Regions from separate parts of the Paenibacillus sp. NPDC056933 genome, predicted to be linked through region 1. Evidence: riboswitches for the same ligand, from Rfam matches in the RefSeq annotation. Region 1 holds a riboswitch; each other region holds the start of a gene.
The links. A riboswitch is a leader RNA that binds a small molecule or an ion and turns the genes downstream of it on or off. The one in region 1 is predicted to bind thiamine pyrophosphate.
Positions count from the first base shown of each region.

Region 1 (2,201 bases):
GAAATCATTCCGTACAAGGACATGATCAGAACCATCCCAATGACCATGAAAAATGACATAGCGAGCACACCCAGGATTTTGTTGGACTTGTCAAAAGGTAAGGAAAATGCAATTTTTCTCGCTACAGGTCCGACAATGAAGGATTCCACTAAAAACGCAATGATAAAGCACAATATGAATTGAAGCAGTATTTCAAGCGCGGACATCTTGCTCAATAACCCATTGTGCCATAAATTGAAGGTCATCATGACGACGACCATCCCTGTGCACATCATCATTCCAAAAACAATCTGTTCTTTCTTCGTTGTTGGCAATTCTCTCATCCTCTCTGTTTACCTTCGTAATTATAGAGATGACGACACCCTCCTCATAAGTGAACATTATGTGAACAATTATAATTTTTCCAAATTAAACTCTTATTTGACAACCTCGCAGCACAACCCTATGATATCCCTTAAAATGGTAGAAAAGATTCACTGAATATAAGGAGGATTTGGATTATGAGTTTTCAAAAGCGCATTGACCACGTCGGCATTGCCGTTCGTGATCTGGAGACCACACTCCGTTTCTATACGGAGATTGTTGGTCTTGAATTGAAAGACCGGGTAACCCATACCAACGGCGTCATCCAGCTCGCCTTTCTCGGATTCAACGGAAGCAACGAGACTGAGATTGAGTTGATTCAGGGATACAGCGACAAGCTGCCTTCCGAAGGAACAGTGCACCATTTTGCCATCCATGTCGATGACCTTGAGTCCGAGTACAACCGCATTAAGGCAACCGAGGCCGAGTTTATTGATGGAGAGATCATTACACTGCCCAACGGTTACCGTTATTTCTTCATCTATGGACCCGAGAAGGAATGGATTGAGTTCTTCCAGCGCTAAGCCATTTACTGACTGGACATGCATTGGCCTCTGGCCTATAATTACACCTAGTAATGCCCGTAACTTCATAGTTTCCCAGGGGAGTCGGAATAGGCCGGCTGAGAGTGTATCCCACCAAGATACTGACCCTTAGACCTGATCTGGATCATGCCAGCGTAGGAATCGGAGTATATCGAATTGGCCCAGCCTCTTTGCTGAGTGCCACATCTCTAACGCCTGCACGCGTCCCGGATTAACGGGGCGCTTTTTTAATGTTCTTTTATATAGCCAGAGAGCTAAAAAAAGTGACGTCATCCGGATCATAGCTGGTATAAATCTGTCGATTTATGCAAGAAGCTTGGATATGAAGCCAAGGAGTACCCCGCGCCACTGGCCGGACAACATGAAGGAGAGAAATGAAGATGAGATGGCGTAAAATGATGGGCCTATTGCTCTTGTGCGTGCTGCTGGTAACTGTTTCCGCATGTGGCAGCAAAGAAGCTGCACCTTCAGGAGAAAATGGCAGCAGCAACACCGAAAACAGCAATGAAGGTGACAACGCAGCCCTCAAGGATATTAAAGTGGTGCTGGACTGGACACCAAATACGAATCATACCGGCCTGTATGCGGCCGTAGATCAAGGTTTTTACAAAGCCGAAGGCTTAAATGTCGAGATTGTACAGCCAGGTGCCGGAGGCGCGGATACCATGGTGGCTTCGAACGAAGTGCCTTTTGGCGTAAGTTATCAGGAGAGCGTGACTCAGGCCCGCACACAAGGCGTACCACTCGTGTCCATCGCTGCGGTTATTCAGCATAACACGTCCGGATTTGCCGCTCCGGTGGATCGAAGCATCAAGTCCCCCAAAGATTTTGAAGGCAAAACTTATGGGGGCTGGGGCTCCCCGGTAGAAGAAGCCGTGATGCAGTCTATTATGGAAGGCGAAGGCGCTGATGTATCCAAAGTAAAAAATATTAATATGGGCGATGCAGACTTCTTCACTGCTGTGAAACGCGATATCGACTTTGCCTGGATTTTCTACGCGTGGACGGGTATCGAAGCCGAATTGCGCGGCGAACCGATCGACATGTTATATGTGAAGGATTATTCCGAAGCACTGGACTACTACACACCTGTACTCGTTACCAATGAACAGACGATTCAGAACGATCCCGAGCTGGTTAAAGCGTTCTTGAAAGCGACTTCCGAAGGATATCAATATGCGATCGAACATCCCGAAGACGCTGCCAACATTCTGATTAAGGCCGTACCGGATCTGGACAAGGACCTTGTACTCGCGAGCCAGAAGTGGCTGAGTCCGAAATATCAGGATGACG
Region 1 is NZ_JBHUQN010000004.1:138,519-140,719, reverse strand. It holds gene ACFTRD_RS24755 (DUF2798 domain-containing protein) at 1-314, opposite strand, end outside; gene ACFTRD_RS24750 (VOC family protein) at 501-887, shown strand; TPP riboswitch at 955-1,067, shown strand; gene ACFTRD_RS24745 (ABC transporter substrate-binding protein) at 1,289-2,201, shown strand, end outside.

Region 2 (2,201 bases), 320 kb from region 1:
CCGCAGAGGTAATATCGCTGCCGCTTTGTCGGTATCCGGCCCAGTTAGCCGCCTGTCCCAGGAGACCTTGCACGAATACGCACCTGTGTTGAAGGAAGCTGCCACACAGATGGGGCTTATGCTGTCCTGATTTCAGATTTCTGGAATATAAAGGTTGTCTTTTTTATTTCAATACGCTACTCTGTAATGGACGGCCTCACAGGCCAGCATAACTGAATATGGATCTGCAGCGTATATGCTGCAACTTGTTAACGTTACTGGGGGAGTCCGAATTGTCCGGACTGAGACGGAATCGCATGAGATTCCGGACCCTTTGCACCTGATCTGGATCATACCAGCGTAGGGAAGTAATCGGCGATACGACCACGAACACCACATATGTGACTTATGGATGGACTCCGCTCTGGAGCCTGCATGAGTTGCATGAGTGGTGATGGACATAGGCCGGTTCCCTTGGGAACCGGCTTTTTTTATATACCGTATACAGGCGAACGACGATACCAGAGCTGTTTTTTGGACCATGTGCTCAGAGCGGCTCGCGAGCGTTGGGTAGGAAGTGCTTTTGCCCCACTGTCTGTATTACTTGGAATGTGATGTCCTTATCTTCTGACGTATGACCGCTCTTTCTTTTTCTGTGTTGTGGATGATCCGGGACTGTGCACAAAGCTATCAATCCAGTCGATTACCAATGAGGAGGAGACAAGAGCGATGAGTACAGAGAACAGAACGATGGGACAAGACGAGCAGGATCAGCCGTTGGAAAAGAGTACAGGTGCGGCCGGACGGGTTCAGCCCTTCCCGGGCAGCCGCAAAGTGTACATTCAGGGCTCACGACCGGACATTGCTGTACCGGAGCGTGAAATAGCCCTTCATGACACGAATACTCCCCAAGGGGTGGAGCATAACGAGCCGCTGCGTGTCTACGATACGAGCGGACCAATGACTGATCCCGGATTTCATGCCGATATCCGGGCAGGGTTGCCCGCGCTGCGTACCCGCTGGATAACGGAGCGTCAAGATGTTGAGGCCTACCAGGGACGAACGGTAAAACCGGAGGATAACGGATTGAAACCGGGCGGGAAGCGAGCTGGAGCCGAAGAATATCCTGGCTTACGAGGTAAACCGCTGCGGGGACAGGCTGGGCGCTGCGTGACCCAGATGCATTATGCAAGGCAGGGAATCATCACGCCGGAGATGGAGTTCGCTGCCATTCGTGAAGGGGTGGAGCCGGAGTTTGTGCGGCAGGAGCTGGCGAGTGGCAGGGCCATCCTGCCGTCGAACATTAATCACCCGGAGAGTGAACCGATGCTGATCGGGCGTCATTTTCACGTGAAGATCAACGCTAACATCGGAAATTCTGCCGTATCCTCCTCCATCGAGGAAGAGGTGGAGAAGATGACATGGGCCGTGCGCTGGGGCTCGGACACAGTGATGGACCTGTCCACAGGTCGAGACATTCACACTACCCGGGAATGGATCATCCGCAATTCACCTGTGCCAATTGGCACGGTGCCGCTCTATCAGGCGCTGGAGAAGGTGAATGGCGAAGCTGAAGCGCTGACCTGGGAGTTGTATCGAGACACGCTCATCGAGCAGGCAGAGCAGGGCGTGGACTATTTTACGATTCATGCCGGCGTGCTGCTGCGATATATTCCAATGACCGCCAAACGGATGACCGGCATTGTGTCACGGGGCGGGTCCATTATGGCAGCATGGTGCCTTGCGCATCATCAGGAGAATTTTTTGTACACCCATTTTGAAGAAATCTGTGAAATTATGAAAAGGTATGACGTGGCGTTCTCTCTAGGGGACGGACTGCGCCCGGGAAGCATCTACGATGCCAATGATGAAGCCCAGATGGCTGAACTGGTTACGCTTGGTGAACTCACGCAGATTGCCTGGAAGCATGATGTGCAGGTGATGATCGAAGGTCCGGGACATGTGCCGATGCACAAGATTAAGGAGAATGTCGATCTGCAAATGGAGATCTGCAAGGAGGCGCCGTTCTATACGCTGGGACCGCTGACAACCGATATTGCACCAGGATATGACCACATTACCTCAGCGATTGGGGCAGCGATGATCGGCTGGTTCGGCACGTCGATGCTTTGTTATGTTACGCCAAAAGAACATCTGGGTCTTCCCAACAAGGATGATGTACGGGAAGGGGTTATTGCCTACAAGATCGCTGCTCATGCCGC
Region 2 is NZ_JBHUQN010000004.1:460,479-462,679, forward strand. It holds gene ACFTRD_RS26190 (IclR family transcriptional regulator) at 1-130, shown strand, start outside; TPP riboswitch at 250-363, shown strand; gene thiC (phosphomethylpyrimidine synthase ThiC) at 730-2,201, shown strand, end outside.
Region 2: another riboswitch for thiamine pyrophosphate. It lies ahead of thiC (phosphomethylpyrimidine synthase ThiC); the one in region 1 lies ahead of ACFTRD_RS24745 (ABC transporter substrate-binding protein).

Region 3 (2,201 bases), on a different contig from region 1:
AGGTGAGAAATGCACCGCTGCAATCTCTCCTTTCACAGGCAAAACAGGCAAAATCAGTCCTGCATGCCTCATCAACTCTTCTCCATGTAACCCTGTTGCAACAATGACGTTCTTCGATGTCATCGTTCCAATGGAAGTTTGGATCCCTTGAACTCCGTTCACATCCATATGCAAACGTACATCCTGTATGCCTTCCATAACCCTTGCACCTATCGCTTGAGCCGACCTGACATACGCCTGCGTGAGATTAACAGGAAGGATCTCGCTCTCGGAAGGTCTGTAATATGCACCATAGATATCCCTGTTTAACCATGATGCTTCCTGTTGGACAGAGACACGATCCCACCAAAAAGGTTCTTCAGAGGAGTTCGAAGATCTGCTATTTTTGTAATTGCTGACCTCACTGTATGAACGAAAGGGAGTAATAAACCCATATTGCTGCAAACCCATCTCCACTCCACTAAGTGAACTGATTCGTTCCTTCTGTTTATGAAGTAATTCTCTGCTCTCCTTCGCGAGCCTCGCCATAACGGCATGAGTGAATTCCTCACTGTCAGCAGCAAGCATCCCGGCGGCTGCACAGGAAGTTCCCCCAGCAATCCGCGCACGCTCAACCAGAAGAACATCATGGCCTCGGGTAGCGAGTTCACATGCGATGGCACAACCGATCACTCCGCCGCCTACAATAATGGTTTCAGCATGAAGATTGCCTCGAATTTCCGATCCAAGTTTACTCCTTGATACTGCTCTTGGATGATAACCTGAACGTTTCCTTATACTTCTTGCTCCCTCTCTCATGATCTCATCTCCTTGGTTCGGCGTACTTCTGTGAATCCGTGATCGCCCGCCGCAATGAAGCTGCTGCCAGTTCCGGGTTATTGCTTTTCCAAATCGTAGAGATTACCGCAGCCCCTTTGGCGCCAGCAGTTCGAATAGCAGCAATATTCTCAGTTCCAATCCCACCAATCGCGATCACTGGAATTGAAACTTTGGTGCATACCTCAGCCAACGAAGCAAGTCCTCTAGGCTCGCAATTCGGTTTACTGGGTGAGGCGTACACATGCCCGTAAAAGAGATAATCCGCCCCACGTTCTTCTGCAACTCTTGCTTCTTCCAGAGAATGAACCGACACCCCTACGCGAAGCCGATCAACTCTCCCCAGCTCCTTATCGTAGCTATGAATAGCAGCTTGGCCCCAATGCACACCACCAAACAACCCATGTTGAGCCAGCTGATCTGAGCCATTCATGATGATTCGGTTAGATGGAACACCCTTTTTTTTCAGGCTTTGGGCCCATTGCATCTGTTGCTCCAGGGTCAGTTTTTTTTCTCGAATGTGGATATAATCGACCCAGCGCCAAACATCCATGGCAGCATGCAAAAAAGAGTTCATGTCACCTTTCCCTGGTGAAACAGCATGCAGTTCGAATGATCGTCTTGTTACATGTTCGTGGAAGATTTTCGTCTTGTTCGCCCTCCTCTTGCATGTGATTACACTAATATAAACAACAAAAAAAGCCACTTCCGCAGGGGAGTGGCCACGAATTTAGAATTCATGGATCAACTGAATGACTGCTGCATACGGTTACTCACTGCATAACAACTACGGAACCCATAGTTGTAACAATGTGTATATGCATGTTTCACACTGCAGGCAACATCGCAATAAAATCAACGATAATTGCTCACTTTGTCATTAGTTGAAACGGCCACTTCCCTACGCTGGTATGATCCAGATCAGGTGCAAAGGGTCCGGAATCTAATTCTTCCATCTCAGCCGCATCGCGCGGCCCCCCTAGTGTTCATATGAAGTTGTAGCCTATGTTACCATAGACACCTTTTTTTGTCACCGTACATTTCCATGGATTACGTTGTTCATTCATTGCTTAGGTTTGATGTAGTTATAAAAGTAGCTGATCTTGTTCGAGGTTCGAAGATACATACTATTGTTTCTCGGACCAAGCTTCAACATCCCATGTTTTGGTTACCCAGCTTTCATAGAACTCAGGTTCATGTGATACGAGCAGCACGGTACCCTTGAATTCTTGCAAGGCGCGTTTTAGCTCTGCTTTGGCTGTCACATCCAAATGGTTGGTCGGCTCATCGAACAAAATCCAGTTGCTTTCACGCATCAGAAGCTTACACAAACGAACTTTTGCTTGTTCTCCACCACTAAGCGCGTTAAGCGGACGGGTGATATG
Region 3 is NZ_JBHUQN010000002.1:264,745-266,945, forward strand. It holds gene thiO (glycine oxidase ThiO) at 1-798, opposite strand, end outside; gene ACFTRD_RS16145 (thiamine phosphate synthase) at 803-1,393, opposite strand; TPP riboswitch at 1,698-1,807, opposite strand; gene ACFTRD_RS16150 (ABC-F family ATP-binding cassette domain-containing protein) at 1,944-2,201, opposite strand, start outside.
Region 3: another riboswitch for thiamine pyrophosphate. It lies ahead of ACFTRD_RS16145 (thiamine phosphate synthase); the one in region 1 lies ahead of ACFTRD_RS24745 (ABC transporter substrate-binding protein).

Region 4 (2,201 bases), on a different contig from region 1:
AAAACCAACGACAACTTCCATCAAGGTAGCGGGCAGATGTGTAGCCAGCAGAAGGTGGCGATGTTCATACAGCGAACTGGCAATCGCCGTCGGGGCTGGAATGATGAAGGAAGGCACCCATCCCATATGCACAATCCACTCCCAGAGGGCAAGCAGCAAGATCATGAGCAAAAGAAACAGACCATAACGGGCAAGCCAACCTCTTACGCTATGCTTCATGCTATCTCTCAAATTACCGTCTCGCATGCAATTGTTCCTCCAGTAGTCGTCTCATCTGAACGAGAGTCGGTTCGTAGATCATGTCCGAATGTCTTGGACGCGGCAAAGGTACCGTCAGATCCTGCAACTGTTGGCCTTGGCCCACCGGAGTTAACAGGATAATCCGATCACTGAGCAGCAGAGCTTCTTCAATGTCATGCGTGATGAACAACACGGTTTTGCCCAGGCCTTCCCACAGCTCCAGCAGCCACCGATGCATCTCCCGTTTGGTCAGGGCATCGAGTGCGCCGAATGGTTCATCCAGCAGCATGAGCTGGCCGCCTGTCAGCAAAGTACGAAAAAGCGCGACACGCTGGCGCATGCCACCCGACAGCTCGTCCGGGTAAGCAAGCGTGTAGCCGGATAAGCCAAATCTGTCGAGCCCAGCGAGAATGTCCGCTCGCATCCTTGCCTTATCCTGCCGCCCTGAAGCAAGTTCGGAGGGGAGCATGCAATTCTCCATGACGGTTCGCCAGGATAACAGGAGGTCCTTTTGCGGCATGTAGGCCACCTGGCCCAGTCGCTTTTCTTCTTGAACCCAAGGAATTTCAATGATTCCGTGGGTGGGCTCAAGCAAGCCTGCCAGCAGCTTGAAGAGGGTGCTTTTACCGGAGCCGCTGGAGCCGATGATCGAGACGAATTCTCCTCTCGCTACACGCATCGACACATTGGAGAGCACGGGGGAATCCCTTTTTCCCGGGAAAGCATAGCTCATGTTGTGAATGGTGATGTCGTCACCCATTTTCTCGCTTCCTTTCCTCCTCGTTATCAAACAAACAGCAAACTGCGGGATCTCTAATTACACCTTCTGATCTGCCCGCAGAACGCGAAAAAGACCCACCCATTTCCGGAGAAATGAGTGGGTCTGTAAGTTCAAATCACATTAAATTTCATCATCAACATGAAAAAATCCACTTACTGAAAGGCCGCTCCACTTCCCTCCGCTGGTATGATCCAGATCAGGTTCAAAGGGTCCGAATCGTTCGATTCGTCTCAGCCGCAAGGCTCCCCTAGTGCAATGTTCAAGATATGCAGTTGTGTACTCAGCATATATCATAAAGAAGCGGAATGTAAAGAGCCGGATCAGGCAGGTCGTGGTGAGGAAGATAAATGAATGAGGGAGAAGTCATATACCGACTAGGGAATGAGTGCGCCCAGCTCACGGATCAGACGGGCAATCTGCTCAGGTGTACCAATCGTAATCCGAAGCCAGGTAGGCATGCCGAATTCGGCACCGCCGCGAACAGAGATGCCTCGATTCAACAATTCTCTGGTAATGGGGCCACTGTCCTGTAACAGATCAACCATGATGAAATTCGTTTCGGAAGGGATGTAGGGTAATTTCCACTGATCAAAGGATTGCATTAACGTTTCCCGTCCCTGACGATTGTAGTGCAGGCAATGAGAGACAAATTCATGATCATCCAAGCTGGCCGAAGCAGCGGCTTGGGATGTGGCTGTCAGACTGATGGGCAGCTTGACCCGGTTAATGCCTTCAATGATGCTTTCATTCCCGATGCCATATCCGATTCGCAGGCCGGCCAGCCCATATATTTTGGAGAAGGTCCGCAGAATAATCAGATTATTGTACTGTTCCAGCAGCTTAACCGTATCCGGATAATCTTCGCTTTCCGCGAATTCATAATATGCTTCGTCCAGGACAACCACGACATGGGAGGGAACATGTTCGAGTAAACCAAGCAGGGCATCTGCCGTGAAAATGGTTCCGGTCGGATTATTCGGATTGCACAGCCAGATGATTCGGGTTGAAGCATTGATCCGTTGCCGGAATTGCTCCAGGTCCAGCGAATGGTTGACCAAAGGCACTTCATGAATAACACCGCCTGCCAGCAGCGTAGCACCTTTATACCAGTTAAAGGAGGGCACAGGAATGAGTGATTCCTCGCCGGGATTAAGATAAGCTTGGGCGGTAAGGGTCAGTA
Region 4 is NZ_JBHUQN010000001.1:8,858-11,058, forward strand. It holds gene ACFTRD_RS00055 (ABC transporter permease) at 1-246, opposite strand, end outside; gene ACFTRD_RS00060 (ABC transporter ATP-binding protein) at 233-1,000, opposite strand; TPP riboswitch at 1,178-1,280, opposite strand; gene hisC (histidinol-phosphate transaminase) at 1,396-2,201, opposite strand, start outside.
Region 4: another riboswitch for thiamine pyrophosphate. It lies ahead of ACFTRD_RS00060 (ABC transporter ATP-binding protein); the one in region 1 lies ahead of ACFTRD_RS24745 (ABC transporter substrate-binding protein).